DNA from 2 places in the Granulosicoccus sp. 3-233 genome. Region 1 is predicted to be linked to the other one. Evidence: predicted binding sites of a transcription regulator. Region 1 holds the regulator's gene; the other holds the start of a gene.
The links. Region 1 encodes FNR, which switches genes on or off when oxygen is low (the NO sensors DNR and NnrR bind a similar motif). Its sites were predicted from a motif close to TTGATNTANATCAA; they were not measured.
Positions count from the first base shown of each region.

Region 1 (15,719 bases):
CCTTCTTCGGTGTGGTGGCCGGTACGGTCATCGGTTCGATCCCGGGGTTGACGGCGACGATGGCCGTTGCGGTGCTGGTGCCGATCACCTTCAGCATGGAGCCGGCCTCGGCGCTGATTCTGCTGGGCGCCATCTATACCGGTGCCATCTATGGTGGTGCCTATGCGGCCATTCTGCTCAATACGCCGGGTACCCCCTCGGCCATAGCCACCACCTTTGACGGTTATCCCATGGCGCGGCGCGGGCAGGGCGATCTGGCGGTAGCGCTGGCCTGCTTTGCATCGGTTTTCGGCGGTCTGGTCGGTGCTCTGGCATTGCTGTTTCTGGCCCCGCCATTGTCGCAGGTCGCCCTGGCTTTCGGGCCAGTGGAATACTTTTGGCTGGCCATATTCGGTCTGTCGCTGATTGCTTCCCTGTCCAGCGGCAATCTGCTGAAAGGGCTGGCCGGTGGGGCATTCGGACTTATCCTGTCGACCGTGGGGGTCGCCGAGATATCGGCCGATATTCGCCTCACATTCGGTTCGCAGACCATGATCGGCGGCTTCGGTGTGGTCGGAGCCCTGATCGGTCTGTATTGCATACCCGTGCTGATCGATCTGGCAGCGACGCCCGACAGGCACCTGTCCATGGAGACCGGGGTGCAGTCGGTGCGGGTAAGAGATGCGGCAAAAGTGACCATGCGTTCCAAGTTCAACCTGCTACGCTCCTCCGTCATCGGCACACTGGTGGGTATTCTGCCGGGAGCGGGCGGCTCGGTGGCCGGGCTGGTGGCCTATTCGGAAGCCAGGCGCAGTGCCAGGCCGGATCAGCGTTTCGGCGAAGGTGAGCCTGATGGCATCATCGCCACGGAAGCGGCCAACAATGCCACGGTAGGAGGCGGTTTCATTCCGACACTGGTTCTGGGTATTCCCGGAACGCCCCCCGATGCCGTGATTCTGGGAGCCTTGCTGGTACAGGGCGTCCGTACCGGGCCGGATCTGTTCCAGTCCGGCGGGGGCTCGATCGCCTACACCTTCATCTATGGCCTGATCATAGCGACGCTGCTGATGTTGCCGGTCGGCTTGCTGATCGGACGGTACGCCTACAAGTCCATCATCGCCATCCCGAAGGCCATGCTGGTACCCTCGGTCGGTTTCATGACGCTGATCGGCACCTTTGCCATCCGCAACAGTGTGTCGGACGTCATCATCATGATCTGTCTCGGCGTCTTCGGCTGGCTTGTCGGTCGCTTCGGCTTTGCGGCATCCCCGATCGTCCTCGGGCTCATTCTGGGGCCCATAGCAGAGCAGGGCTTCGTGCAGACATGGATCATCGGATCGGCTACCGACGATCTGGCCGGCATGTTCTTCGGCAGGCCCATCTCGCAGGCCATCGTGGCATTTACCGCATTGTCATTGCTGTACCCGGTGTTCGCCGCGCGGCGCAGGAAACGGCTAGCTGCCGACGTGGAGGGCGACTCATGAGCAGGGATGTCGGCAAGGAGGCCACGGGGCGTCTGGGCAGTCTGATCGTCTCTGCCTTTTTCGTGATTGCCGGTGTCGTTACCCTGTATGACACGCTTTCCTACAGCGACATGGACTCCAAGGTCTTTCCTCGTGCGGCAGCCATCGTGCTGATTGTCTGCGCCATGTTGAGCATCGTCGGCAATCTGCTGCGACCGGTCAGTGAGCCGGGGTTCGGGCAAGGAGCCTGGTGGCGACGAATACTGCTGGTGCTGTCCATGCTGGCAGCCTGTCTGGCAATGCCGTTGGTGGGGTTTCTGCCTGCCGGCTTCATCGCTTTCGGCGGCAGCCTGTTTGCCTCGATGCACGAACGCTGGTCGGCGCGGGCGGCGATCGTCTTTCTGCTTTCAAGCCTCATGATCATGGTTGGCTTCTACGCCCTGTTTCGTTTCGTGTTGCATGTGCCCTTGCCTTGAGGCCTTGCGTGCAACCGGATTTGCACCGCCTTGCCCGGAGCGTCGGAACGTTCGATCGACCCGACGCCGCATACCCGGACATGCCTGCCGGAATCTCGATGGTTCTGACGATTCCGGGTACCAGGCACGATAAGTCCGTATGATGGGCCGACCCTTGTTTATTCGTTTCGGATGGAACTTGCATGACTTACCACGCTGCGGAAGAACGCTACAGTCACATGCCCTATCGACGATGTGGCAATTCCGGACTCCTGCTGCCGGCCATTTCGCTCGGCTTGTGGCACAACTTCGGCCACGATGTGGCCTATCAGACGCAAAAGGCGATCTGCCACACGGCCTTTGATGCCGGTATCACGCATTTCGATCTGGCCAACAACTACGGGCCTCCGCCGGGTTCGGCGGAAACGGCATTCGGCAAACTGCTGAGCACTGATTTCAAGCCCTACCGCGATGAACTCATCATCTCTTCCAAGGCGGGATACAACATGTGGCCGGGACCCTACGGTGATTTCGGCAGTCGCAAGTACCTGATTGCTTCCTGCGATCAGAGCCTGAAACGCCTGGGCGTCGATTACGTCGACATCTTCTATTCTCACCGCTTCGATCCGAACACGCCGCTGGAAGAGACCATGGGCGCTCTGGATCATATCGTACGCTCGGGCAGGGCGCTGTATGTCGGCATCTCTTCCTACAACTCGGTACGCACACGAGAAGCCGTTGCCATCCTGAAGGATCTGGGCACGCCCTGTCTGATCCATCAGCCCAGCTACAACATGATCAACCGCTGGGTGGAGAAGGATGGACTGAAGGACACCCTGCGCGAGCTGGGCGTCGGTTCCATCGCCTACACGCCACTGGCTCAAGGCATGTTGACTGACAAGTACCTCAACGGCATTCCTGAAGGCAGTCGTGCAACACAGGGAAAATCCCTGAAGCGTTCCTTCATCTCCGACAAGGCAATCGACAGTATCCGGGCGCTGAACGAGATAGCCGCCGCACGGGGACAGAGTCTGGCGCAGATGGCCATTGCCTGGGTGTTGCGTAACGAAGGAATCACCACCGCACTGATCGGTGCGTCCAGACCCGAGCAGGTGTCTCAGTGTGTCGGTGCGGTCGACAACCTGGAATTCACTCAGGCGGAGCTGGATGCCATCGATGCCAGTGCCAGTGAAGAGGATATCAATCTGTGGGCGAAGTCATCTTCGTCCTGATTCGCAGCCAGCTGATGGCTGAGCCAGTCGGCATGCTGGCTGGTGTTGCATGAATGGTTCGGAGGACTTATGGCAGGTGGATGGTCAAGAGACGGTGCCGTGCAGGATCAGATCGATGCCAGTGTCGATGAGGCCGTGTCGCGGGCGCGACAACGATTGCCGAGCGGTGAAAGCAGACTGACATGCGAAGAGTGTGAACAGCCGATTCCGGAGGCACGTCGGCAGGCAATCCAGGGTGTCAGTCTGTGCGTGGCCTGCCAGGAGGCCTCTGACGCCAGGGCCGAGGCGTCTGGCAGCCTGAACCGGCGCGGCAGCAAGGATAGCCAGCTGCGCTGATCGGACAATGCCGCACTCGCGGTCGCGATGAAAACTGATGAAACTGTTGATTGCAAGTGCACCGGCCATTTTCCTGCTGCTGTGGTCGGGGGGATTCACGGTGGCCAAGCTGGGCATCAGCGATGCCGACCCGCTGACTCTGCTGGCATTGCGCTATGCCTGTGTACTGGTCATTCTGTTGCCTTTCTTTCTGGTTGTCAGGCCTGCCTTGCCGAGTACGCGCGCGCAATGGTTTCATCTCTGCTTCGTCGGTTTTCTCATCCAGGTGGTCTATTTCGGTACTGCATGGATGGCATTTTCCCATGGGGGTTCTGCGGGTACGGTGGCATTGATCACATCTCTGCAGCCGATACTCGTGGCGCTGATCATGCCGGCACTGTCTCAGGAAACGGTGTCCATCAAGCGTTGGGTGGGGCTGTTGCTCGGTTTGAGCGGGACAACGATGGTACTCGCCGGCAATTCCGGTATCGGCGTGATCAGTCTGACAGTGCTGCTGTTTGCCGTGGCTGCCCTGATCACCTTCACGCTGGCGACGATCTGGGAAAAGCGATTCGGTGTCGGCCACCACCCGCTGACATCGAATCTGCTGCAATACGCGGTAGGGCTGGCAGGTACGCTGCCACTGGCAATGTTGTTCGAACCCATGCATGTCAGCGTTACCGTGCCGTTTCTCTTCGCACTGGCCTATCTGGTGCTGGGCAACTCCCTGCTGGCCATCAGTCTGCTGCTGATGATGATACGCCGGGGTGAAGCCACTCGGGTGTCTGCACTGTTCTTTCTGGTGCCGCCGGTCTCCGCCTTCATTGCCTGGCTGGTGCTGGGAGAACAGATGACGCCACTGGCCTGGCTGGGAATGGTCGTCGCTGCCATCGGCGTGTGGATGACCACACGCCGCAAGAAGGATCCGGCCGGTAAACCGGCACTTGACGCAACCGCCTGACAGTCAGATCAGCGTCTTGCCAAGTGCTCGTTCAACGGGAGAACAGGACCGGTGAGGTCATGTGTGCCAACAGGTGAGAGGTTGTGGCACCGATGACGAAATCGTACAACCGGGAATGTCCGAATGCTCCGGTGACGATCAGGTCGGCTCCGGTATCGGCAGCCTCGTTGAGTAGCTCGTCGCCAATCGCGATCTGACTCTTGGGGCGGTGCGATACGACGGTCCTGATACCATGCCGGTCGAGGTTGCATGCCAGATCGTGACCGGACTCCTTCATGGCACTCTCGGCGGTTGCGCCGGTACCGGTTATCCAGAAAATACGGGTTTCGTCGCCCTGTTGCATGAAGGGTATGGCGTCATGGGCGGCACGAGCGGATTCACCGGTGCCGCTCCAGCCGATCAGCGTACGTTTGCCGATGGAATGGATCTCTCCCACCCGGGGAATGACCAGCACGGGCCGACCCGAATGCTCGATGATTCTGCGCTGAGCCGATGCCAGTGCGGGGGAGTCAAGATCGGCATCTGTCTGTGACAGGATGACAAGGTCGACACAGCGCGCCTGTTCGGCTACCTGTTCACCCGTTGCGGCCACCGAGGTTTCTATCTGACGCCATTCGGCGACAAAGTCTTCCGCTGCCGTCTGTTTCTCGAAGGCCGCCTTGACACGCGCTGCCTGTGCCTCCTGACTTTCTCGCAGTTGTTCCAGAGCAGCGCCGGTCAACTGCATGGAGACACTGGCATACACTTCCATGTTCTGGAGTGCGTAAAGTCCGATGAGATGCGCATCGAACTGACGCGCGAGCATGATGGCTGTGGGCATCAGTCGCTCGGTTTCAGCCTCGTTGTTCAGATTGACGAGTAGAGTCTTGAAGTTCATGGTCAGCTATCCTCGTGTTGCCTTTGGTAGTCTGCGGACTACGGCCATGCAGAGAGTCTAGCGCTGGTATGGACAGGGGCCGTTGACTTGCATCAACAATGCGGTGCGGCGCTCAACCCTTGTGGCTACTGACCAGTTTGCGTAATTGAGGAATGTCCAGCAAGCTGATTTTCTTGCCCTGGGCCTCGATGACGCCTTGCTCCTGAAACTTCGAAAAGGCACGGGACACGGTTTCCAGCTTCAATCCAAGGTAACTGCCGATCTCCTGGCGGGTCATGCGCAGGATGAATTCGTTGGCGGCATAACCCAGGTGGCGGTATCGCTCCGACAGGTTCAACAGGAAAGCGGCGACACGTTCTTCGGCTTTCATGGTGCCAAGCAACAGCATGACATTGTGTTCGCGCATGATTTCACGGCTCATGACCTTGTGCAGTTGATGCTGCAATGGCTGGAAATCTCGCGCAATGCGTTCCAGCTCGCCATAGGGCAGTATGCACACTTCGCTGTCTTCCAGTGCGATGGCATCAACGCCATGCTGTTCGGTGGCAACGCCTTCAAAGCCCAGTAGTTCTCCGGGTATCTGAAAGCCGGTTATCTGATCGCGTCCATCGCTGGAGGTAATGCGCGTCTTGAAGAAGCCCGAGCGCACAGCATACAGAGCACGAAATTCATCGCCGACGATGAACAGGGGGTCGCCGCGCTTGACACGACGGCGCATGGCCACCAGTGCGTCGAGTTTTTCCAGCTCGGCAACCGGAATACCGCCCGGCACGCACAGTTCCCGCAAACTGCAAGTTGAACAGGCCGCAGCGAGTGAGCCGCCTGAGAGCAATTTTCCTGAGTGGGAAGTCGATGCCATTAGGTTTTCCATGATTGGCTGCTACGCTGGACGAACTGCGGGTTTTACCGCCTGTAAATCGTTGACAATAGTCAACAACAGTTCCATGTGCCTGCGTAATAGTAGCACCATGAAAACTGTCAAGCCGCACAATCGTCGGCGTGAGCTTTGCACCCGTGACGCTTCGCGCCGTTCCACCGTGTCCTATCCGGTGCAATGGCATGGAGATGATTCGGGCTCCGGGCCTGTCGGGCAGACTGCCTGCGACTGTGTCGAACGTCTGGACATGCGTGCACCGCGGTATACCAGCTATCCGACTGCTGACCGCTTCGTGGAGGCCTTTGGTCCCGAGGATCATGCGCGATATCTTGCGGCGCGAGCTCTGCAGCCAGCTGTTCCATTGTCCCTGTATGTGCACATTCCCTTCTGCAGTGCCTTGTGTTACTACTGCGCCTGCAACAAGAAGATCACTCAGGATTACGCCAAGGCCGAACGTTACATCGAGCACCTGATCAGCGAACTGTCGATGGTGGATTCACTGCTCAGCGGGGATCGCCGCCTGTTGCAGCTGCATTTCGGAGGCGGCACACCCACCTATCTGAAGAGTGTGGATCTGCAGCGGTTGATGAATGCCATTACCGAACGATTCAGTCTGACCTCGGCAGGTGAGTATTCGATGGAGATTGACCCCAGAACCGTCGATGAAGAAAAGATGAACGTGCTCAGGGAAGCGGGGTTCAACCGTCTGAGCCTGGGGGTGCAGGATTTCGATGTCGATGTGCAGGCAGCCATCAACCGCGTGCAGCCGGCCAGCCTGGTTGCATCGGTACTGGATACGGGTCGTCAACTGGGCTTCGAATCCACGAACTTCGATCTGATCCATGGTTTGCCAAGGCAGACCCTGGCAGGCTTTGCGCGAACCGTCGAAGAGGTCATTGCCATGCGTCCGGATCGCATTGCCCTGTACAACTACGCTCATCTGCCCAGTCGTTTCAAGGCGCAACGTCTGATCAACCCGCAGGACATGCCATCGCCCGAACTCAAGCAGGATATCTTTTGTCTGGCCAACGATCTGCTGGATTCCGCCGGGTACGACTACATCGGCATGGATCATTTTGCCCTGCCGGAAGACGGTCTTGCCAACGCACGTCGCACCGGTCGTCTGCATCGCAACTTTCAGGGGTATTCCACGCAACCGGATTGCGATCTGGTCGCTATCGGTGCCAGCTCCATCAGCCGGATCGGTAGTTGCTACAGTCAGAATCTCAAGGGCCTCAATGAGTACGGTGACCGGGTGTCGCAGAATATCCTGCCCACACAACGCGGCGTGGAACTGTCACGTGATGACATTCTGCGGCGCGCAGTCATCATGGCCATCATGTGTCAGGGTGAAATCGACAAGTCGACCTTCGAGATCGGCTATCTGATCGATTTCGACCAGTATTTCGAAGAGGAACTGCAGGCCTTGCAACCGCTGGTCGAATCGGGATACGTGCAGCTGGAAGAGCGCTGCGTGCGGGTCACAGCCCTTGGCAGACGCAAGGCTTTGCGCATGGTTGGCAGCCAGTTCGATCGCTACCTGCAACAGCATCAGTCAAGGTCGCGCTTTTCGACCATCCTGTAGAGTGGCAGTCGCACAGCCGCACAGAGTTTGAGAGAAGGTCGGCTGCGTGAATACGATGATCCGGCAGGCAGGCGCTCCTGCGTAGTGCTCGGCAGCTGCCCGGTCACGATGCCTGGAACCGGGCAGCGGTGCTGATATCAGGCCTGCTTTGCAATCTTGTCCTGCGTCATCGTATCGAAATCACTGGCATCGTGACGCTCATGCAGCTGCATGGCAGGGTCTCCCCAGGTGCAGTTGACCATTCGACCTCGTTTGACGGCTTCACGTTCGGCGATCTGCTCGGCCCAGCGCACAACGTTTCGATAGGAGGGAGTATCCAGAAATTCCGAGGCTTCGTAGACGATATCGAGCACCACCTGTCCATACCAGGGCCAGATGGCCATGTCTGCGATACTGTATTCGTCGCCGGCCATGTAGGTGTTGTCTGCCAGATGTCGATCGAGCACATCCAGCTGGCGTTTGGCCTCCATGGTGAATCTGTCGATGCAGTATTCGATCTTCACCGGGGCATAGACGTAGAAATGACCAAAACCGCCCCCCAGATAAGGCGCACTCCCCATCAGCCAGAACAGCCAGTTCATGCATTCGGTGCGGGCCGCCGGATCCTCGGGCAGAAATTCCCCGAATTTCTCGGCCAGGTACAGCAGAATCGACCCTGATTCGAAGAGGCGAGTGGGTGGTGTGGTGCTGTGATCCATCAGCGCCGGAATCTTCGAATTCGGATTGACCTCGACAAAGCCGCTGCCGAACTGATCACCGTCGCCGATCTTGATCAGGTGCGCATCATATTCAGCGCCCGCAATGCCTTTTGCCAGCAGCTCTTCGAGCATGATGGTGATTTTCACCCCATTGGGTGTTGCCAGTGAATAGAGTTGCAACGGATGTTTCCCGATCGGCAGCACCTTGTCATGAGTCGGTCCGGCAATCGGTCGATTGATGCTGGCCCACTGGCCGCCGCTTTCGGCGTCCCATTTCCAGACCTTGGGTGGAGTGTAATCAGGCAAATCGCTCATGATGGTATCGCTTGTCCGTATGGGGTTGGGTTGATTGTTGGGTTGCAGGGCAGTGGTTCAAGTCGTTTCCGACTGGAAAGCGGGAAAAAAGTGCCGTGAATCGCAGCTGCGGTCGGCAGGGGAGCGTAAACCTGTTAGTCGGCCGCACAGGGGAATGCCTGTGGTTTACACTTGCGGGTTCCTCGTTACAGGCAGATTGAACCGACTCTCATGAATGCAGGTGGCATCGATTTCGGCACATCCAATTCCAGCGTCGGCTACATGAGCGAGGGTGAGCCTACCCTGCTGGCATTCGGGGCAGATGGTTTTTCCGTACCCAGCGCCATTTTCTACTCCTCCGAGACCCCGGAGACCTTCTTCGGCAAGCAGGCCGTTGCGCAATACACCGAAGAAGTGGAAGGACGGCTGTTGCGTTCACTGAAGTCCATCCTGGGCTCCTCGCTGATGGGGGAGAAGACGGCGATACGCAATCGGCGTGTACCGTTCAGCGAAATCATCCAGGATTTTTTCGGCTACCTGCGAAGCACACTGGCCGAGCAGGGTCAGGCCGGGCTGACACAGGTCGTACTGGGGCGTCCCGTGCATTTTGTCGATGATGACCCGGAAATGGATCGCCTTGCCGAGCAGCAGCTGAGGGACATCGCCCGCAACGCCGGATTCCGGCACGTTGAGTTTCAGTTCGAACCGGTGGCGGCGGCCCTGGCATATGAGAGCAGGCTGCAGGATGAGCAACTGGCGCTGGTGGTGGATATCGGTGGTGGTACGGCCGACTTCAGCATCATCAGGCTGTCGCCGACTCGACACACCCGGATTGATCGCGCCTCCGATATCCTGTCGACGGTGGGGATTCACATCGGTGGTACCGATTTCGATCGACTGTTGAGCCTGCAGGCAATGATGCCCCTGCTGGGCATGGGCTCGCTGGTCAAGGGAACGAGCCGAGCATTGCCGCAATCGACCTATTTCGATCTGGCAACCTGGCACCGCATTCCACTGTTGTACAACAATGTCACTGCCCAGCGAATCCGGCAGATTCAGCTCGATGCCGCGGAACCGGAAAAGGTGCAATTGTTGCGGGAAGTTGTCGAACACCGACGCGGCCATGCGCTGGCCAGAGAGGTGGAGCAGGCCAAGATCAGTCTGTCGGCAGACGCAACCACTGACTGTGGGCTCGATGGTCTGTCCGCCCAACTGCGAACGCAGATCGATCGCCAGGGCTTCGAAGACGCCATCGATCCGGTTGTGCAACGGTTACTGCGCTGCGTGGCCGGGGCCTTGCAGGACTCGCAGCTGCAGGCGTCAGACATCACTCGGGTGTTCTACACGGGGGGCAGCTCGGCGGTGCCAATGTTGCAACAGGAATTTCGCAAGCTGTTTGCCGAGGCTGAACACGTGCAGGGAGATGCCTTCGGCAGCGTTGGTCTGGGGCTGACCATCGATGCCGGAAGGCGATTTGCCTGAGTAATCAGCAACCGTGATGATCAGTTGCCGACCGGGTTCAGCAGACCGGCCGTATCGTCACCGGACAGGTCGAACCGGGTTGCAATGTCCACGATCTGCCGCACGGTCTCGTCGTCGACCGGTATGCCATTGTCGGTTCTCTGCTGCCGATTGTGCTGCTCGGGTTCACCGGGAAGCTGCACGGAATCGGTTCCGACCGCCGGTTGCCTCGCCTTGATGAAGTCGTAGAACTCCATGGTGCGTTTCTCGACCGCCTCCTGGCTGTCGAAGGCCGTCGGATCGATGATGACAGAGAACATGTTGTTGATCACACCGTGAGGCAGATGTTCCATGGTGGCCACCGTGTCAGTACTTGCCAGGGCGCCGGCCAGCAGCTCGACGAAGATTCCCAAGCCCGAACCCTTGTGTGCGCCAAAGGCTGACAGTGCGCCAATGCGCGACTTGGCCATGGGGTCAGGATCCCGTGTTTCCAGTCCCTGTTCATCGACCAGGCAACCTGCAGGCATCTGTTCTCCCTTGTTGCTGGCGACGCGTACCTTGCCGAAGGCCACGGTGCTGGTTGCGATGTCCAGCAGCGGTCTGGCCTTGCCACCGACCGGCATGGCCATGCTGATGGGGTTGGTGGAAAAACCACTTTCTCGCGCACCGAAGGGGGCCACGATAGGCGCATGACCCACCACATTGACCATGTGCAGGGAGACATAGCCCTTCGCTGCGCAGTATTCGGAATAGGCGCCCAGACGTGAGACGTGGCCGGAATCGCGCAAGGCCAGTATGGCAACCTTGTGTTCGGGCACGCACTGCATGGCGTGATCCAGCGCTTCCAGCGCCATGCGATGGCCGAACCCTCGTCTGGCGTCCACGATGCTGATGGCGCCGACTGGCTCATGCAGCACTGGCTGCTGGTTGGGTATCAGATTGCCGTCGAGAATCTGCTCGCCGTAGAGCGGCAGCATGCCGATGCCGTGCGAGTCATGCCCCGTCAGATTGGCATCGACAAGATGGCTGGCCACTATCTCTGCCTCTCCGTCATTGCAGCCGAAGCCTCGGAGGACGGCCTTGGCAAAGGCCTTGACCGATTGGCTGGAATAGTTCGACATATGGCTCAAGGAAGTCTCCTGATGGGGATGGATCAAGGGCTGTTCGTTTCGATTCTACGCATTGTGCCGGTGACGGTTCACGTCGCTCCTGCGGTGCTGCCTGTTCGACACGGCTCGATTGCGCCATTGCTGCATTCGTTCCGGGTCACAAGGTACACTACCGTTCGGTAACGTCATTCTACGCTTCATGTCATTCAACGCACCAGAACTTGTACCAAAGCTGACAACACGTCTCACAGAGCTGGGTCTGGTCGAGCCAACTCCCGTTCAGGCGGCGCTGTTTGCACCATTGAGTGAAGGTCGGGATGTTCTGGTCGCTGCCAGCACGGGGTCCGGCAAGACGCTGGGCTATCTGCTGCCGCTACTCAATCGCCGGCTGCAATCACAGGATCAGTCGCAGCCCTGTACGCTGATCATTGTCCCGACTCGCGAGCTGGTGCACCAGCTCGCCGCAGTGCTGAGTGATTTCAAGGCTGTGCTGGAGCCGTGCAAGGTGGTTCGTGTCTGTGGCGGTAGCTCCATCAACACGCAGCTGATGTCGCTGCGCGGTGGTGCCGACTTTCTGCTGGCGACCCCGGGTCGGCTGCTGGATGTCATTGCTCACAACGGGCTGGATGTTGCGGCTGTCGATATACTGGTACTCGATGAAGCCGACCGTCTGCTCGGCGATGGCTTTCAGGAGCAGCTGGATGAACTGGTGGCGTTGTTCAAGCCGCGACAACGTCTCATGGTATCTGCCACCTACACGCGCAAGGTACGAGCCAAGGCCGGTTGGCTGCTGAAGAAACCGGTCATTGTCGATCTGGCGCAGGATGCGCCGGTGATCCGGCATCGGGCGATCCAGGTGGACGAGCAGCAGCGTGGCGATCTGTTGATCAGACTGCTGAGCGAGGGACGACTGTCCACCCCTTTGCTGATCTTCACGGCAGACCGCAAGGGGGCAGAAAAGCTGTCGGACCGGTTGTGCAAGGCCTCGATCGACAGCGCGGCTCTGCATGGCAAGCTGTCGATGGCGCAGCGGGCATCGGTTCTGCGGCGGCTGCAGGAAGGCAGATTGCAGGCACTGGTGGCCACGGATCTGGCAGCACGCGGCATCGATGTGCCCAGTCTGCCACTGGTGGTCAGCTACGATCTACCCCGTTCCGTGGAGCTCTATACCCATCGCATGGGAAGAACGGCGCGGGCGGGCAAGACCGGCGAGGCCATCAGCCTGGTCGACATCAATGCCGAAGCGCATCTGACGCTGATGGAAAAACGACTGTCTCTGAGCATTCCGCGTGAGCGCGTCGAAGGCTTCGAGCCGACAAACAGTCTGCGTCCGGTCATTCGTCCAGTCGATGGCAACGGAGGCATCAAGGGACATCGCATGAGCAAGAAGGACAAGTTGCGTGCGGCTGCTGCCAGAGTGCAGAACGATCCGGATTCGTCCGGCAGCTGATCGCAGCAGGGTGGAACTTCACCCGTTGCCACATCCTTTTCACGAATCAATCATCCATCACCACCGTTGCACCTGACAACACAACACGGAGATCATCATGCTGAAGTTCGGAATCCTGTCCACCGCCAAGATCGCTCGGGAACATCTGATACCCGCGATTCAGCAGGCTGAAGGCGCCAGTCTGGAAGGCATCGCCTCGCGCGATGCCGGACGTGCTCGCAAGATGGCCGAGCATTTCAATGCACCACAGTCGTTCGGCAGCTACGAGGAAATGCTGGCCTCCCCGGATATCGATGCCATCTACATTCCGCTGCCGACCTCGCAGCATGTCGAATGGGCGCACAAGGCGATCACGGCCGGCAAGCATGTTCTGGTCGAGAAACCACTGGCTCTCAAGGCATCCGAAATCAGCAAGCTGATTCGTGCCAGAGACAAGGCGGGTGTGGTGGTCTCGGAAGCCTTCATGGTGACCTATCACCCGCAGTGGCTGAAGGTCAGGGAGCTGTTGAAGAAGGGGACCATCGGTACCTTGCGGCGTATCGAATCCTCCTTCACCTATTTCAACAAGGATGCGGGCAACATGCGCAATCAGCTTGAACTGGGGGGCGGTGCCTTGCCGGATATCGGCGTCTATCCGACCGTCTGCGCACGCTTTGCCACTGGCATGGAGCCGCAGTATGCCAACGCCAGTGTCGAATTCGATCCGGATTTCAAGACCGACCGCTATGCCAGCGTGCAACTGAGTTTCGATGGAGTCGACATGAGCTTCTACGTCAGCACCCAGATGGCCAATCGGCAGACCATGGTGTTCCATGGCGACAAGGGCTTCATCGAGCTCAGCGCTCCATTCAATTCCAATCTGTACGAAGGGGATGAAGTGCGGGTACACAATGCGAAGCACAACGATACCCGTACCTACCGGTTCACCGGCATCAATCAGTACCGCCTGGAGGTCGAAGCCTTCTGCCGGGCTGTTGCAGGCCGGAAACAACCGGTGTTCACGCTGGAGGAGTCGGTTCTCAATCAGAAGGTCATTGATGCCATATACAAGTCTGGCAAGAGCGGCAAGCGTGTGAAGATCTGATATCGGGGGAAATGCCATGAATCAAGAGAAGGGTGAATCGATGCAAGCCGAGTCCGAGATTGTCGACCGGGTCATTCGATCCCGACATACGCGCAAGGTGATGCTGTCGCCGGACAGTCTGTCAGAGGCGGCGGCCGTGTGGACCTCCGAGCATGAACAGGCGCTGCGTACGATGATTGAAGGTGCCGCCTGGGCTCCGTTTCATCGCCGGGCCCATGAAGCAACGCATCGTCAGGGAGCGCTGGACTCGGTGGTTCCCTGGCGTTTTCATGTACTGGACAAGCCAGCCTGTCTTGCCTTGCTGAATCATCTGCAGATGCAGGCAGAGAGTGACGCCGATCCTCGCTGGGCGCGTGCCTGGCAGTCGAAGATCAAGAACATGCTGTCAGCCTGTGGCGCTCTGGTGCAGGCGACCTGGTTGCCTGATCCGGCTGAAACCGGTGATGAGCCGCAACTGACGGACAACAATGTCGAGCATATCGCAGCCACCGGCGCCGCCATACAGAATCTGTTGCTGGCCGCCGAGGCTCGCGGCTGGCGCAGCTACTGGTCCAGCGGCGGAATTCTGCGAGATCCTCAGGTGTTCGAATACCTGGGCATCGGCGCTCGCGAATCACTGCTGGGCTCCGTGTTCCTGACCCCGGTGGAGGCCGAGGGGGTCACTCTGATCCATGGCGGTCTGCGCGACCAGCGAGGGGAGACTGGCAGCTGGTCCAGATGGGTGCAGCTGCCCTGACACCTCAGGGTTGCTGGGACAGTACGTCCCAGCAGGCGCCCATGGTGTGGTAATCGGTTTTTCCCGGAGGTGATTTCAGCTTGTCGAACTCGCTGCCGTCGCGATTGCGGATGCGGAACCAGGCCCCTTGCTGGTGATCGATCAGGTGTTGCCAGCTGTACTCCCAGAGTCGATCATAGTCATCGGCAAAGCGTGTCTCGCCGGTGATTCGATACAGCCTCCAGGCAGCCGCAAAGGCTTCGGCATGCACCCAGAAATACTTGTGTGCATCGCTGAAGCTGCCGTCGGGCGCAAAGCCGTAGACCAGCCCTCCGTAGTCTTCATCCCAGCCGTGCTTCATGGCCACGTCATACAGCTCGGTAGCCCGTTTCACCCACAGCGGATTGGGGTTTTCCTGATTGAGCGTCAGCAGCAGTTTGGTCCACTCGACCTGATGACCCGGTTGAAAGCCCCAGGGCTTGAACAGATCGTCGGGTTTGTCGATGTTGTACTGCATGTCGGCTTGCCACTGCGTATCGTAGTGTTCCCAGATCATGCCGTTGTTGAGTTCTGCCAGTTCCACCGCAAAGCGTTGTGCAAGCAACTCGGCCCTGTCCAGATAACGTTTCTGCCGAGTGGCCTGCCATGCTGCCAGCAGCGCTTCACACGAGTGCATGTTGGCATTCTGACCGCGATAGGGGTCCAGCACGGTCAGGGTGCTGTCCAGTTCATCGGCATAGGCTCGGCCGTCAGCATCCCAGAAGTGTTCTTCCATGAAATGCCAGACATCATCGATGATTTCGGCAGCTTCAACGATGCCGGCCTGCACACAGCTGGCAGCTGCAAGCATCACGAAGGCATGTCCGTAGGCCATGGCTCGACCATCACTGACCTGCCCGTTCTCGATTACCCAGGCATAGTGCCCGTCGGGCTGCCGGTGCATCGACTGCAGATAGTCCAGTCCCCTGATTGCCCACAGCCGATGCTGTTCGGAGCCGTGGATTCGGTAGGCAGTGGCATAGTTGAATACGAAACGGGTCGAGCTGACCAGGTGCCGCATGCCCGGATCATACACAGTGCCGTCATCCATGAAACACTGGTGAAAGCCGCCGTCCGGGGCCAGCACATGCGGTTCGTAGAAGTCGAGTATGGACTGGATGTGCT
Region 1 covers NZ_JBQYLE010000002.1:630,416-646,134, forward strand. The annotation lists gene ACUNV4_RS07620 (tripartite tricarboxylate transporter permease) at 1-1,463, shown strand, start outside; gene ACUNV4_RS07625 (tripartite tricarboxylate transporter TctB family protein) at 1,460-1,918, shown strand; gene mgrA (L-glyceraldehyde 3-phosphate reductase) at 2,101-3,129, shown strand; gene ACUNV4_RS07635 (DksA/TraR family C4-type zinc finger protein) at 3,199-3,465, shown strand; gene ACUNV4_RS07640 (DMT family transporter) at 3,503-4,405, shown strand; gene ACUNV4_RS07645 (universal stress protein) at 4,437-5,282, opposite strand; gene fnr (fumarate/nitrate reduction transcriptional regulator Fnr) at 5,395-6,153, opposite strand; gene hemN (oxygen-independent coproporphyrinogen III oxidase) at 6,251-7,744, shown strand; gene yghU (glutathione-dependent disulfide-bond oxidoreductase) at 7,882-8,757, opposite strand; gene ACUNV4_RS07665 (Hsp70 family protein) at 8,968-10,218, shown strand; gene ACUNV4_RS07670 (malate/lactate/ureidoglycolate dehydrogenase) at 10,239-11,318, opposite strand; gene ACUNV4_RS07675 (DEAD/DEAH box helicase) at 11,506-12,756, shown strand; gene ACUNV4_RS07680 (Gfo/Idh/MocA family protein) at 12,854-13,840, shown strand; gene ACUNV4_RS07685 (nitroreductase family protein) at 13,857-14,576, shown strand; gene ACUNV4_RS07690 (AGE family epimerase/isomerase) at 14,581-15,719, opposite strand, start outside.

Region 2 (15,719 bases), on a different contig from region 1:
GATCGAATGCTGGACATGGGTTTTCACGATGACATCATTCGCATCCTCGACAGGACAGACAGGCGCCGACAGACCCTGCTGTTTTCGGCCACCTATCCCGATCAGATCAGACAGATCAGTGAGGCCGTTCAAGTGGATCCGGTTGAAATACGCGTTGAATCGCTGCAACAGGAGGAACCGATCCGACAGGTGTTCTACGCTGTGGAGGAAAACGACAAGAGCGCCGCACTGCTGGCTGTGCTGCAGAGTAACCAACCCGACTCCTGCATCGTCTTCTGCAATCGGAAACAGCACTGTCAGAGCCTCACCCAGGCACTGCTTGATCAGGGGTATTGGGCCAAGGCACTGCATGGTGATCTCGATCAGCAGGCTCGCGACGAATCGATACTTCTGTTTGCCAATGGCAGCACTTCGATCCTGGTGGCCACGGATGTGGCCGCGCGAGGACTGGACATCGACACGCTGGCAGCCGTGATCAATCACGACATGGCTCTGGACCCGGATACCCATGTGCACCGCATCGGACGAACCGGCCGAGCTGGCCATGGCGGCCTTGCCATCAGCTTTGTCTTGCCGAACGAACAATACCGCCTCGAGGCCATCGAGCAGCGTCTGGAAAGGCGATTTCCTGTCGAACAATGGCCACGATCGGAGGCTCGACGGTCAAGGCCAGCCTTGCCGGCAACGGTAACCCTGCATATCAACGCCGGCAGGAAAGACAAGATTCGACCGGGTGATATTGTCGGCGCCTTGACTGCCGGGGAATCCCTGAACAAGGAGCAGATCGGGAAGATCACGGTGCAGGACAGAAAAGCGTATGTGGCAGTGGATCGCGATCAGGGAAGCCTTGCACTTGAGGTCTTGAATGGCGGCAGGATCAAGGGGCGTCGATTCAAGGTTCGTCTGTTGCGCTGAGCTTGTACGGCGAGCAGGCTCATTGCCCTGAACATCACCCGCCCCTTGAAATCTGCAACAAGCTGCATGCTACCTGATCTTTGTGTCACGGCTCTGCCTGAGACAGGCGATTGAACCAGCAATAGTTGCTAAGCTTCGGATCAGGAAAATGTCAGACAGGGAAATGAATGTGACAGTGATCAAAGCCAATTCTCACCGGGGACGTCGAACATGACAACCGGTCTATCCGATGGCACACAGACAGACCCGAGAGAGATGTCGATGGACACCAACCGGGTCGTTGAACGACAACAGACCCACTATGGGGTGATCGACATCGGCTCGAACTCGATTCGGCTGGTGGTCTACGATGACCTCAGCCGAGCCCCCTTCCCGCGCTTCAACGAAAAATCCATGGTGGCACTGGGATCGGGACTGGACGCCGATGGCAGGTTCACCGACGACACCATATCGCGAGCGCTTCATGCCATCGAGCGGTTGAGCTCCATCGCCAGGGCGATGAAGGTTGAACGTATCGATGTGCTTGCCACCGAAGCCACGCGACGGGCGAAGAATGGCAATGAACTGATCGATGCGATCCGCAAGAGAACCGGTTTGCAGACACGCATTCTGTCAGGCGAAGAAGAGGCCTTCTACTCGGCACACGGCGTCATTTCCGGCTTCTTCCAGCCCAAGGGAATGATGGGCGATATCGGCGGAGGCAGTCTGGAAGTTGCAGAAGTACTCAGCGACAGCATCGGCGAGCGGATGACCAGCATGCCACTGGGCGCCCTGCCGGTGACCGCCAGGATGCAGGAAGGCTACGGCAGCGCCAAGAAATGGGTGGATGACATCCTGTCCGAGAGCCTGCCCCCCATGCTGACCAATCCGGTCTTCTACGCTGTTGGTGGCGGCTGGCGTGCACTGGCCCGTATCCACATCGCCATGAACAATCGTCCGATCAGTGTGGTGCACGGTTACGAGTTACCGGCCAGCGAAGTCCGCTCTCTGGCCAACAGAATCGCCAAGATGACCCCCGAGCAGGTTGCGGAACTACCGGATGCGCCAGGCAGACGCATCAATACACTGCCGGCATCCGCCCTGGTCATGTCCAGAGTGCTGCGCAAACTGGCGCCGGATCGAGTGGCATTTTCAGCCTACGGCCTGCGGGAGGGCTGGCTGTACCAGCAACTGGACCAACAGGAGCAGTATCGTGATCCGCTGATCGAGGGCGCCATGGCCATCGGCATACCGGTTGCCCGCGTTCCTGCCTTCAGCGAGGCGCTGGGTGAATGGACGGACAATCTGTTTCCAGGCGAGACTCAATCCGATAAACGCCTGAGACTGGCAGTCTGCGCATTGACCGACATTGCGTGGCGAGAGCACGAGAAAATCCGCGCAACTGACAGCTTTCTGCGGCTGTTGCAGTTCCCCTTCATCGGCCTGTCCCATCCGGAACGTGCGTTCATCTCGGTGGCCATCCTTGCGCGCTATGGTGGCAAGGTGGATGACATGGTGAAAAATGCGGTCAGTGACCTGCTCAGTGTCAGTGAACTGCGACGTGCCGAGATTCTGGGTCGAACACTGTTGCTGGGGCACCGGTTTTCGGCCAGCGTACCCGAGATACTGCGTCACGCCAGAATCAGAATCGACGCCGATGCCGTGCGCCTGGAAATTCTGGATGATCGCAGCATTCCGGACAGTGATGCGGTTCAGAGTCGGTTGAAACAGCTTGCCAAGGCAACCGGGCTGGATGGCGCGGAGATCGTGAAGGTCGATAGCTGACCCATCATCCGTACAGACCCGTTTGTCAGTTGATTCGTCACGGGTGTCAGGTGATTCGTACGGCTTTGCCTGCATCGGTCCTGGCGTGCCGCTGCAGTGGCAATGGAACACCTGTCATGCAGTCACGAAGGCATCCTTGGGCACCGCCACCACACCTTTGCTCGACACATGAAATCGTCGAGCATCGGTTGTCGGGTCGCAGCCGATTCGGGTGCCGGCCGGAATCCTGACGTCCTTGTCGACTATGCAGCGTCGCAGGATGGCACCTGCGCCAACCTGTACACCATCGAACAGGATGCTGGATTCGACATGGGCTGCCTCGTCGACATGGACACGAGCAGACAGAATGGAATCGATCACGGTTCCCCCATTGACTACCGAGCCGTTGCCCAGCATGCAATTGCGGATGGACCCGATGTTGCCGGTTTCGCTGGAAGTGACTCGCGCTGGTGGATGTTGCCCCTGATAGGTTCTGATCGGCCAGGAATCCTGGTAGAGGTCCAGGGGTGGCACGCTCGACAGCAGATCCATGTTGGCTTCGAAATATGAGTCCAGCGTTCCCACATCCCGCCAATAGCGATCAGGGCTGACCCTGCCGCCCTGGCCACCGAACTGATAACCGGCAACGCGGTGAGTGGCAATCAATCCCGGCAACAGATCATGGCCAAAATCATGTGATGAATCCCTCGCGGCATGATCCGCATCCAGTTGAGCACGCAACACGTCGATATCGAAGACGTAGATGCCCATCGACGCCAGAGCATGCTGATCGTCATCCGGCAAAGGCGCAGCCTGCGTCGGTTTTTCGATGAAGTCGATCACACGGTCGCTCTTGTCCACTGTCATGATGCCGAACGAGGACGCCTCGGCAATCGGTACTCGCATGCAGGCAACCGACAGATCCGCTTTCTGTTCGATATGTTGCTGCAACATGGCAGCATAATCCATCCGGTAGACATGGTCCCCGGAGAGAATCAACACCCGCTTGGCGCCACTGCGTTCCAGCAGATACAGATTCTGGAAAATGGCGTCTGCCGTGCCGCTGTACCAGGATTCACCGGTGCGCATTTGCGGGGGGACCGCCGTGATGTACTCCCCCAGCTCCGGACTATAGATGGACCAGGCATCGCGCAGGTGTTTCTGCAGGGAGTGCGACTTGTATTGTGTCAGCACCAGGACACGTCGGATGTTGGAATGCAGGCAATTGCTGAGAGTGAAATCGATGATGCGGTACTTGCCACCGAATGGCACGCTGGGCTTTGCTCGATCGGAGGTCAAGGGATACAAACGCGTACCCTGACCCCCGGCCAGCAAGACACAGATCGTTTCCTCGCAGATAGTGTCCAAATCGGGCAAACCTCAACATCGACGATTCAGCCTAAAGCACAAGCCCCTGCAAATCCAGTGCATGATTTGACTTATTACCCGCAGCCCGGGAACAGGACTTGGGCTTTCGGTGCATGGCAACGCAAGCATATCGATTGCGATGCCATGCGCGGATCAACGGCAGCTTGTCATCGTCTTCCCGGTGAACAGATCGAGAGCAGACAAGCCGCCTATTCCTGCGTCGGTTCGCTCAGCACCAGCCTGGAGAACGATGCGCTTGCATAATCCCCATTGGCCTTGTCAATGGCCCACTCTCCGGTGCCGGGGCAAGCTGCGTACCAGATGCCTTCAGCATCCCGGGTACTGCACTGATTGTATGCACCTGCCTTGAAGTACAAGAAATCCTCGGCATAGCCCATTGGGTTGTCTTTCTCGTCCACATTGCCATCAGGGTCGACGTTGTCCGCCAGATTGATCTGAAACTCGCGGGTTTCGCGCCCGGGAGATTCGAATCTCAATGACATCACATTGCCTTGCACATTCACTTCGTAGCTGAACTCCTCGCCCAGAGCAATACCCTCATCACCCGGATCTGCCGGATTGTCCCAACCATTGCCCCAGACCACGTAGGAGATATCCGTGCGGTTCGGATCGTCCTTTTCCAGGTTCCGTTCATAGTTCCAGAATACCGAGCCATTGTCGTGTTCCGGCCACTTCTTGAAGTAGATCTTGAGCGGCTCATTGCCATACCCGAACCCCCTGCCCTCGGCCATCTGCTCCTCGTTCTTGTCAGCATGGATCTGACCGACAACCATGGAATAGGCGGGATACTTCTCCGGATGACCTGCCCGGGTCGCAACATGATTGACCTTGAGCGTGGCATTGAGCTTGCCTCCGAAGATCTGGCCCTCAGGGTTTGCCTGGAGCGCGAAGTTGTTGCCCGGCGTGTGCGTACCGATATCCGTATTCGTACCGCGCAGCATCTGTCGGAGTTCACTGCGGGTGTTTGAAGAGTTGGGAGTGGTCATGGCCTTGTTGGCCGCCGTGAAGACCATCTCTCCGTCCTCATTCAGATAGAAGAAGTCCGGATGTGAATATTGCTGTATATCGGCCACTGACACCGAGTCGATCTTTTCATCGCCATCGGCATCGAGTGGCAGAGTGATGTTCCAATGGCTCAGATCGAATTTGTCCGCCGGAACCCCACCCGCTTCACCGTACGCCAGGCCAGTCATGCCGGCCGACGTCGCGGCAAACACGGTCAATGCGACGGTCCTTGAAGTAAAGACTGGATTCATTTGCTATTCCTCTCAGGTTGAAATGCGCCCTGGTAAGGCGCCCTTGTCAGCAAATACCGTCTCTACAGACCAGGCGTGACCTGAAGCGACCGCACTCAACTGAGATATCAGATTATCACACTGATATCTCTGTTGAGACTTGGATCACAGTTCTACGCAGGCCCGATCAGCACAATCGTGGTTACCATCTGGACAGCCATCAAGGTAATCGGCAACATCGTGCCTGATGACTCGCAGTATCCGAATCCGCAGCGTCACGGCCCCTTCATGCAGGCACCGTTCCGGACACTTCCTTCACGTCGGCGGATGTCGCGCTCCCTGCATCATTGCTCTCCACACGGGTCACGGCGGACTGGCTCGAAGATGGATCCGCCTTAACCGACGCCATGGCGGTTGCATCCGCTTCTTCAGGCAACAGCAGCGACAGGACAATGGCAGACATGCCTGCCAATGTAATGGGTGTTGCGACTACCTGCTTCAGAAAATCAGGCATATGCTGAGTGGAGTCAGGTACCAGTGTGACCCCCAGCCCCAGGCCGAATGAGATGGCCATGATGTAGACCTTGCGCTTGTCGATTTCCTGAGTAGCCAGGATTCTGATACCGGCCACCGCTATGGTGCCAAACAGAATGACCGTCGCACCACCGAGCACCGGTTTGGGTACCAGCAGAAACAACGATCCGAAAATCGGGAAAAAGCCCATCAGTACCAGCAGACCGGCCACATACAGACCAACGTGGCGACTGGCCACACCGGTCATCTGGATGACTCCGTTGTTCTGCGAAAACGTGGTGTTGGGGAAGGTGTTGAACAGTGCAGCGATACCGGAATTCACGCCATCGCCGAGAATCCCTCCCTTGATTCGTTTCATGTACAACTCGCCCTTGATCGGCTCGCCGGAAATGACAGAGTTGGCGGTCAGATCTCCACTGGTTTCGATGGCGGTAACCAGATAGATGAATGCAACGGGTATGAACAGGAACGGGTCAAAATCCAGCCCGAACCTGACAGGTACCGGCAAGGCAAAAAAGGGTGAATTTCCGAGGTTGGAAAAATCGACTTGCCCCAGGACGGCAGCAGCCACCACGCCGATCAACAGGCCGATCATGATGGCGGAGATTCGCAGCATGAGGCTCCCGCGAAAGGTAAGCGTCAGAATGGATGCAACGACCAGACTGCCAAGCAAGAGATTGACCGGCGAGCCCAACGCATCACCAGCCTGTTGACCACCTGCAAAGTCAGTGAAACCCACCTTGATCAGACTCAGTCCGATCACCGTGATGACAATGCCGGTGACTGTGGGCGTGATGATGCGATCCAGCTTGTGTATGAACTGGCTGAGAACGATCTCGACAAGACAGCCTGCCAGGCACAGCCCGAACAGCATTGCAAGGATGTCTTCAGGCGTTCCCCCCTGCCCCTTGACCGAAAAACCGGCAGCCAGCAGTGCCCCCAGAAACGCAAAACTGGTCCCTTGCAGACTCAGCAGGCCGGAACCGATCGGCCCTACGGTCTTGCACTGTATGAAGGTGGAGACTCCCGAGACGAACAAGCCCATGGCAATCAGATATGGGGTGTAGGCTCCCAGTTCGAGAACGCCGCCGATGATGATCGACGGGGTTACAACCCCGACTATCGATGCCAGGATGTGCTGAAACGCCGCCAACAAGGCGGATTTGAACGGTGGCTTGTCATCCAGTGTGTAAATGAGCCCGTGATCTGGTTTTGTAGTGGTTGCCATGTCGCCGCGAGTGTCCGTGTGCCGCTGAGTGTCTGCCAGCCGTCAGCCCGAACCGTTTCATCAGGCCAGAATCAGGGCATGGGTGCCGGTTCGGGTCAACGGGATAGCGCTTGTACAGACAATAAGGCAGAGTTCACCACGTCGATGCTGCTCATAATGCAGCACCGCTATGTCATTTATGCAGCACAGCCAGCAGATGACACAGCAGACGGCGCAGTTTCACAGGTCGTGCTCACGGGTAGTGTCCCGGGTGTCATCACTGTTGATGCGGGAGTCCGGATGCAGAGACTTGCCCAGAATATGCGAGCTGTTGCTGATGCGGCTCGAGGGTACACCCACCACACGTGGGTCAGGGCCTTTCACCACCTCATGATCCTTGCCCGGATAATCCAGCGTACCGAGAAAATGCTGGATGCAGTTGATACGGGCACGCTTCTTGTCGATCGAACGAATGATGGTCCAGGGCGCATCAGCGGTGTCCGTGTAGAAGAACATCGCCTCCTTGGCTTCGGTGTAGTCATCCCACTTGGACAGGCTGGCCTTGTCGATCGGGCTGAGCTTCCACTGCTTCAACGGATCTGTCTCCCGACTCTTGAAGCGACGAGCCTGCTCTTCACGACTGACTGAAAACCAGTACTTGTAGAGTTTGATACCCGAGCGCACCATCATGCGTTCAAGCTCCGGCGTCTGCCGCATGAACTCCAGATACTCGTTCGGTTTGCAGAAACCCATGACGCGCTCCACCCCTGCGCGGTTATACCAGGACCGATCGTAGAGCACGATTTCACCTTCTGTCGGCAAATGCTCGATGTATCGTTGAAAGTACCACTGACCCCGCTCCTGGTCAGTTGGCTTGTTCAGCGCGACGACCCTGGCACTTCTGGGGTTCAGATGCTCCATGTAGCGTTTGATGGTACCTCCCTTGCCAGCGGCATCGCGACCTTCGAACAGCAGTACGAACTTCTGACCTGTCTCCTGTGCCCAGTGTTGTACTTTCAGAAGTTCGGCCTGCAGCGTGGCCTTTTCCGACTCGTATTCGGATCGCTCCAGCTTGCTCAGGGGACCCAGAGACTCTGCAAGTGCCGCACTGCCCAGAGGCGAGTAACTTTCACCCAGCGCATCGATAACCTGGTCGCTCTTGTCCGCCATCACGCGCTCCGAGTTCTTGCCCGAATTGCGTCGGCTTCTCGAAGTGGCATGCTTGCCGTCGTTGCCGCCAGCACCAGCACCAGCATCGTTGCCATTGCCATTGCCATTGCCATTGCCATTGCCGTTGCCGTTGCCGTTGCCGTTGCCGTTGCCGGAATCATCCGCCGACACAGTGACTTTCGGTTGTTCCAGCACCCCCGGGTTATCGCTCATCGCCATGCTCTCGTCTCCATTTGATCCGGATCGGGATGAACTTCCCGATTCGCGGATATTTGTATCACTTGATGAACAGACCCGTGTTGACCGGGATCAATACCTGTTCAGCCGGCCCGGATGATCTGTAGAATGGGCGGTCCAACCGCTTTCCCGATCAGGTCCGGTGACCTCTGTGTTGCCTCGGACTCGAACTCCTGCCTTTTCGACGACGACTGATGTCCGATTTCAACGATTCCCGCACACGCCGCAACATCTTTGTGCTGGTGGCTGCCCAGGCGATTCTGGGAGCCCAGATGCCCATGATCTTCGTGGTGGGTGGTCTGGCTGGTGGCATGCTGGCCGACAATGTCTGCTTTGCCACGCTCCCCATTTCCCTGATCGTCTTCGGTTCGATGACAACCGCCCCCTGGCTGTCTCCACTGATGCAACGCAAGGGACGTCGCTTCGGATTCTGCGTGGGTGCCACTGGTGGCGCGGTCGGAGCTGCCATTGCCGCCTACGGCTTGTATGTGTCGTCGTTTCCGCTGTTGCTGCTCGGATCCTACTTCACCGGGATCTACATGTCTGCGCAGGGCTTCTATCGATTTGCAGCGGCCGACACAGCATCCGAAACGTTTCGTCCCAAGGCAATTTCCTACGTCATGGCTGGAGGGCTACTGTCGGCCATCTTCGGCCCCCAGCTCAACAAGCTGGTTTTCGACGTCACGGTCCTGCCGGTATTCGGCGGCATCTTTCTGCCCAATCCGTTCATGGGAACCTATCTGACCATCATTGCGATCAACCTGGTCGGTATGCTTCTGTTTCTGCTGCTGGACCTGCCCAACGGCGATGAAACATCTGCCAGGACTGCCAGGGCTGTCCCTGCGGCACGCTCGAGAACCGAGTTGTTACGCAATCCTACGGTGCTGGTTGCCATCATCTGTGCCATGGTGTCCTACTCTCTGATGAATCTGGTCATGACCTCCACACCGCTGGCAGTCATCGGCTGCGGGTTTACCAGCGACAATGCCAATGACATCGTATCGGCTCATGTTCTGGCCATGTTCATACCCTCGTTCTTCACCGGCCATCTGATCGTGAAATACGGTGTAACGCGAATCATATCGGCCGGCCTGCTCATCCTGGCAATGGCAGGTGTGGTGGCCCTGATCGGTGTCCAGCTGGGAAATTTCTATATTGCTCTGGTACTTCTGGGAGTCGGTTGGAATTTCGGCTTCATCGGTGCCACGACCCTGCTGGCCAGCGCCCATGGCACACATGAGCGCGGCAAGGCCCAGGGCCTCAATGACATGATGGTGTTCGGCTGTGTCACCGTGGCCAGCCTGGCCTCCGGAGGCCTGATGAACTGCTCGGGCGGCACCCCGGTACATGGCTGGAGCGCAGTCAACATAGCCATGATCCCCTTTCTGTTGCTTGCCGGCGGTGCGCTGGTCTGGCTGCGTGCTCACACCCGCCGTCAGGCCAGCTCTGCAGCCTGACGGATACGCCATACCGACATCGTCGACCGACAGGAACTTTGAAAGTCTGGGGATACAGGGTACCCTTGAAAGGCCTGAGCATCTCGATTGACCATCCAAGCCCTCCCTCAGGGTACGAATGCCATGGAGACTTCCCGACCAACCGAACGCATTGACGACACATGGTGGTAACCGGATCACGGCGCCTTCTGGTACTGATACTGAGCATGATGTTTGCCCTGGGTTCGGTAAAGGCCGCCACACCGCCGCCCGACGAGCAGGAACTGAACGAGCTCGAAGACGCCATTGCCAACACGGCAGACCTGTCGGAGCAGGACTCTGGACAACTTGTCAACGAACTGAAACTGGCTCGTCGCCAACTGACAGGTCTGCAGCAACGACGGAGTGACATCGACGGCTACCTTCAACAGGTCGCCGACTACGATGCCAAGGTCAACGATCTGCAGTCCCGGATTCAGGCGCTGCTCGAAACCGGCCAGCCACGGGAATCACTGCCCGGCGGCGAAGCCGAACTTGCCGCCGCCGCTGCAGAACAGGAAGCCAGCGTCAGAGAGTCGAGTCAGGAATTGTACGAGTCTCGGGAGACAGAGGCACATCTGAGTGAACGTGCCGCTGCCATAACCCGGCAAATGGCGATGGCCGCCGCACAGATTGATGCCAGCAGTTCCCTGTCCAGCGATGCAACAGCTGATTGGCAACAGAACGTCAACTCGAAAACCACAGCGCTGGTAGAGAGAACCCGGGCATTCCTGTCACGCGTGCAATCACATGTCGCCCTTGAATCGATCAATTTGCAGCAGGTCGAACTCTCGACACTGGCACCCCGTCAGACTCTGGCCTCGCTCAATAGCCGGCTGTTGCAGATGCAGCTGGATGCCGAACTCGACGAACAGGACAGACTCTGGAGCGCACTGAATGACGCCCGAGTCTCACGGCTTCGAGACGAGATCGCAGCACATACCGATGAGACAAGCGGTCGTGAAACGGGAAGTCGTGATGTCATGCAGTTGCTCAGGGCTCGCCTGTCATTGCTCGAGAAGGAGCTTCCTCTGCTGCAGCAGACATCCTCGGTGTCCCAATCCATACTCGACATCTATCAGATCAGACTGATTCTGATGCGCGTGACCAACACGGGTTCGGTCAACGATGCGCTGGCCGTGACCGTACGCCAATTGCGCGAGCAGCTCCCCGATGAAGAAGCAATGGAGTCGCAACGCAAGGCCTTGCGCAACCAGCTGCAGAAACTGCAGGTCAATCAGATACTGTGGGAAGCCGAACTGAACAATTTCCAGACCCGCGATCAACTTGGCGGCACCATTGTCTATCCGACTGATCTGTCCCTGACTGAAGATTCCCTCGCTCAGCAGGTTGCACTGCTGAATGTCGCGAACCGGGTTTCCGATCGCATGGTCACGCTGGAAGCCGCCTTGAGCGAGGCGCTGATACGAGCCTCTCAAGTGAGAACCACACTCGATGGCAATGTTCTCTGGTTACGAACCAACGACGCAATCGGTCTGCCATGGATCAGTTATGGCTATGGCGCAGTGCAATGGCTGCTCGCTGCCGAAACCTGGCGAGGCCTGGACACTGCCTTCAAGGAAGCTCTGCAGTTGAAGATCATCACCTTGATTCCATTGGCCTTGTGTCTGCTTGGCTTGTTGGTCATGCGGCCTCACCTGAAGACGCTGCTGCGTCGCCGAGCCGGTCAGGTCGGCAATGTCGGTGAAGACGATTATTGGGTAACCCCCATGGCCTTTCTGTACAGCCTGATGTTGGCACTACCGCTGCCGCTACTGCTGTACTGCGCCTACTCCGTTGCCAGAGATGTCTTCGTGTTTGCAGGCTCGATCATTCCCGCCATCGCGGCATCTCTGCTCCTGACCAGTCTGTCGCTCGTCACACTGTTGTTTTTCAAGAGCCTGTGTCGCGAAAACGGCGTGTTCCGCGCGCACTTTTCATGGAATGATCACGCCGTCCAGCGACTGAACCGCCATCTGAACTGGTTCGTCTGGCCGTTTGCCCTGTCCGCCGCTGCCTATACCTTTGCAATCACCAGTGGCAGATCGGATTTACGCTATGCACTGGGTATCAATGCGTTTGTATTGATTTCTCTGGGACTGAGTCTGTTGCTGTACGTCCTGTTTCACCCGCATCGGGGAGTTGCCTTCGACAGGGATGCCCCTTCGATGAAATCACCCTTTACTCGTCTGGGCATCTGGACTCTGATCGTATTGCCGGCTTTCATCGGTCTACTGCCATTGATTGGCTACTTCGATACGGCGGCCGCCATTCAGAGCCGTTTGTGCCTCAGCGCCCTGTTGTTGATGGCGGTACTCATCATCGTGGATACACTGTTCCGTGAATTCATGGTGGCACACCGCCGCATGTCATTGCGCAAGGCACGTGCGAAACGCTCGGCGCTGGAAGCGGAACGAAACGCCCAGGAAACAACGCCCGTCAGTGGCGATGCCACGCCGGATCTATCCTTCGCCTGGGACGATGACTACAAACACACGGCCAATGAAGCGCAGCAGCTGCTCAGACTGGCAGGTATCGTCCTGTTCCTGCTTGGCGTCTGGGCCGTGTGGAAACCCATGTTCCCGGTGCTGGACAACTTCAATGACATTGTCCTGTGGCAGGCCGCAACCACCGCCGATGGCAGCGCGGTGACAGCGCCTGTCACGCTGGGCAAACTGCTGTTTGCAGGCACCCTCCTGCTGGTCGGTTTTGTCGGTGCTCGCAATCTGCGCAGTGTGCTGGAGCTGTTGCTGTTCGAAAGACTGAAACTGGATACCGGCACGCGCTACGCTGTCAATGCCATCGCCAGCTATGTATTGCTGGGAACCACCTTGCTGATTGCCATAGCACAGTTGGGCGTCGACTGGTCCAGGCTTCAATGGATTGTCGCCGCATTGGGTGTCGGCCTCGGTTTTGGTCTGCAGGAAATCGTTGCCAATTTCATTTCAGGGCTCATCATCCTGTTTGAACGACCTGTTCGGGTCGGAGACACGGTCACGATAGGTGGCATCAGTGGTACCGTCAGCAACATCCAGATTCGAGCGACCACACTCACCGATTTCGACAACCGCGAAGTCGTGCTGCCCAACAAGTCGATCATTACCGAGGATGTGACCAACTGGACGCTGCATGATTCCGTGACTCGCATCATGCTGACCATCGGCGTCGCTTACGGTTCGGACATCAAACAGGTTCGCCAATTGTTGATCGATTGTGTGGAGAGCACCGAGCACGTGCTGGACTCTCCGGAGCCTACGGTGTTTTTCGTCAACCACGGGGCCAGCTCACTGATCTTCGAAATTCGCGCCTTCGTTGCCACCCCGGCGTACCGATTGCCGGTCACTCATGACCTGAACTCCGCCATCAACCGCAAGCTGGCCGATCATGGCGTCGAGATCCCGTTTCCACAGCAAGTGCTGCACATGGCATCCGACAAGGAATAGCCTCGATGAGACGTGTGGACGCCGTATGCAGTACAGACGATGAGCCGCCCGATTCAGCGAGAACGCAGACGGAAGACCGAGTGCTCATCAGAGACTCTGACGACGGCGCCACGGATCATCTGTTCAGCCCTGATGGGCGCACGCGGATGGAATTCATCACTGCCTGCATCCACTCTTGCATTGTTCCGGTGACGCTCTTGCAGCGTATCTGAGATTCCGCTCAAACGTCTTGCCAGCAGATGTCGAAGCACAGGGGCAGAGAGGACACCCAGCACGATCATTGCGCACAGAGCGCAGACATAGATGGACAGAAGGGTGTCTCTTGGCCATTGCCCCAATGGCCGGGCTATGCCGATGAAAGCTGCCAGCAGCCAATGACTGCTGCTGATGATGCCACTGGTAGCCAATACCACAGCCTCCAGCCCCGTCAATCTCCGCTGCAGGATCATCAGCGGGAACGATACGTAATGCAGCAGCACACCATTGAGTGTGAGTGCTACCACCACAACCAGCTTGAGTTGCAGTTTCGATAGTGTGGCCATCACGCCGAGATCGAAGCCGGTATCGTGATGAATCAGCAAGCCGCCGGTAATCCATAGCAGAATCAGGAGCACGGTGGTACCGTGCGCGGTCTGTCGCAGCCCCTCCACCGTGTAATTTCCCCTCAGGATGCGCCAATCCGCATTCAATACCAGTGCCAGAGCAAGGGCGCAAGACAGCAGATGGAGGTAGAGCAGCCCCAGACGAAGCCATTCGGATGAGTCAGAGGTCGGGATGAACATGGAAAGATCAGGCATGACTTGATACTCCTGCGACAGAACCCGGGAAACGGGTCGTTACAGCAATCAACGCATCCTGACACTTTCCGTTGACATCACATGACAAGCGCCGGGCCGCCATAGCAGCAACCCGGCGCTGGCAAATGGCCTACTCGTGAGCGGATGCGTCGACGGAAGCCAGGGCTGTCATGTTGACGATACGTCTTACCGTGGAGGACGAAGACATGATATGCACGGATCGGGCTGCGCCGAGCAGAATACCGCCCATCGTGACGCCACTGCTGACGACCCGCAAGGCGTTATAGGTGATATTCGCCGCATCCACATTGGGCATGACCAGAACATTGGCATTGCTGCTCAGTCTGGCATCGGGAAAATCCCTTTCTCTGATGGCCGCTGACAAGGCCTGGTCAGCGCGCATTTCCCCTTCGATTTCGAGATCCGGGCGACGCTGTCTGATCAGTTCCACGGCATCGCGCACCTTCTGTGCCGAAGCAAACGAGGAGCTGCCGAAGCTTGATCTGGAGAGCAGCGCAATACTGGGAGTGATTCCGAACCGGCTGACTTCCTCAGCTGCCAGCACGGTGATTTCAGCCAGTTGCTCGGCAGTCGGATGATCATTGACCTGGGTGTCGCAGATGAAAAGCTGTCTTTCAGCCAGCAGCACCATCTGCAACTCTGCGAGTGTGTTGACGCCCTCCTTCCTGCCTATGATCTTGCTGACATAATCCAGATGCTCCGGGTAGTGGCCAGTGATTCCACACAACAGGGCGTCAGCGTCCCCACGATGCAGCAGCATGCAGCCGATCAGTGTCGTGCGAGTTCGAGTTTCTTCCTTTGCTCTTTCGCGTGTGACGCCCTGACGCTTGCACAACTCGTAGTATTCGCTCCAGACCTCCCGGTAGCGAGGGTCATCCAGTACGTTGACACACTCGTAGTTGGTGTCAACCTTGAGTCGCAGTCCGAGTCTCTGAATTCTGGATTCAATGACATCGGTACGACCTATCAGTACCGGGTAAGCCAGTCCTTCATCGACAGCGACCTGCGCTGCGCGCAAGACACGCTCATCCTCTCCCTCGGCGTAGATCACGCGTTTCGGATTGTTTTTCGCGGCCAGAAAGACAGGCTGCATCGGCGAGCTGGATTCATAGACAAACTGATGGAGCTGTTCACGGTAGGCCTTCATGTCCGACATCGGCTGGGAGGCCACCCCCGTTTCCATGGCGGCCTGTGCCACTGCCGGTGAAATCTCGGTGATCAGTCGCGGATCGAAGGCACGCGGAATCAGGTACTCCGGACCGAACGGCGGCGTCGGCTCGCCATAGGCCTGAGCCACGATTTCCGAGGTCTCGGCATGGGCGATGGCGGCCAGCGCCTTGACAGCCGCCACCTTCATCTCTTCGTTGATCTCGGTAGCCCCGACATCCAGGGCGCCCCGAAAGATGAAGGGAAAGCAAAGAGAGTTGTTCACCTGGTTGGGATAGTCGGAGCGTCCGGTACCGATCAGACAATCGGGTCTGACCTGTTTGGCCAGCTCAGGCCGTATTTCGGGTTCCGGGTTTGCCATCGCCAATACGATGGGCTGGTCAGCC
Region 2 covers NZ_JBQYLE010000009.1:131,082-146,800, forward strand. The annotation lists gene dbpA (ATP-dependent RNA helicase DbpA) at 1-915, shown strand, start outside; gene ACUNV4_RS21610 (Ppx/GppA phosphatase family protein) at 1,126-2,679, shown strand; gene glgC (glucose-1-phosphate adenylyltransferase) at 2,794-4,026, opposite strand; gene ACUNV4_RS21620 (polysaccharide lyase family 7 protein) at 4,236-5,303, opposite strand; gene ACUNV4_RS21625 (uracil-xanthine permease family protein) at 5,569-7,044, opposite strand; gene ppk2 (polyphosphate kinase 2) at 7,264-8,412, opposite strand; gene ACUNV4_RS21635 (MFS transporter) at 8,625-9,887, shown strand; gene ACUNV4_RS21640 (mechanosensitive ion channel domain-containing protein) at 10,049-13,348, shown strand; gene ACUNV4_RS21645 (hypothetical protein) at 13,402-14,145, opposite strand; gene ACUNV4_RS21650 (NADP-dependent malic enzyme) at 14,276-15,719, opposite strand, start outside.
Region 2: the regulator FNR is predicted to act here: its motif matches at 8,493-8,506, upstream of ppk2 (polyphosphate kinase 2).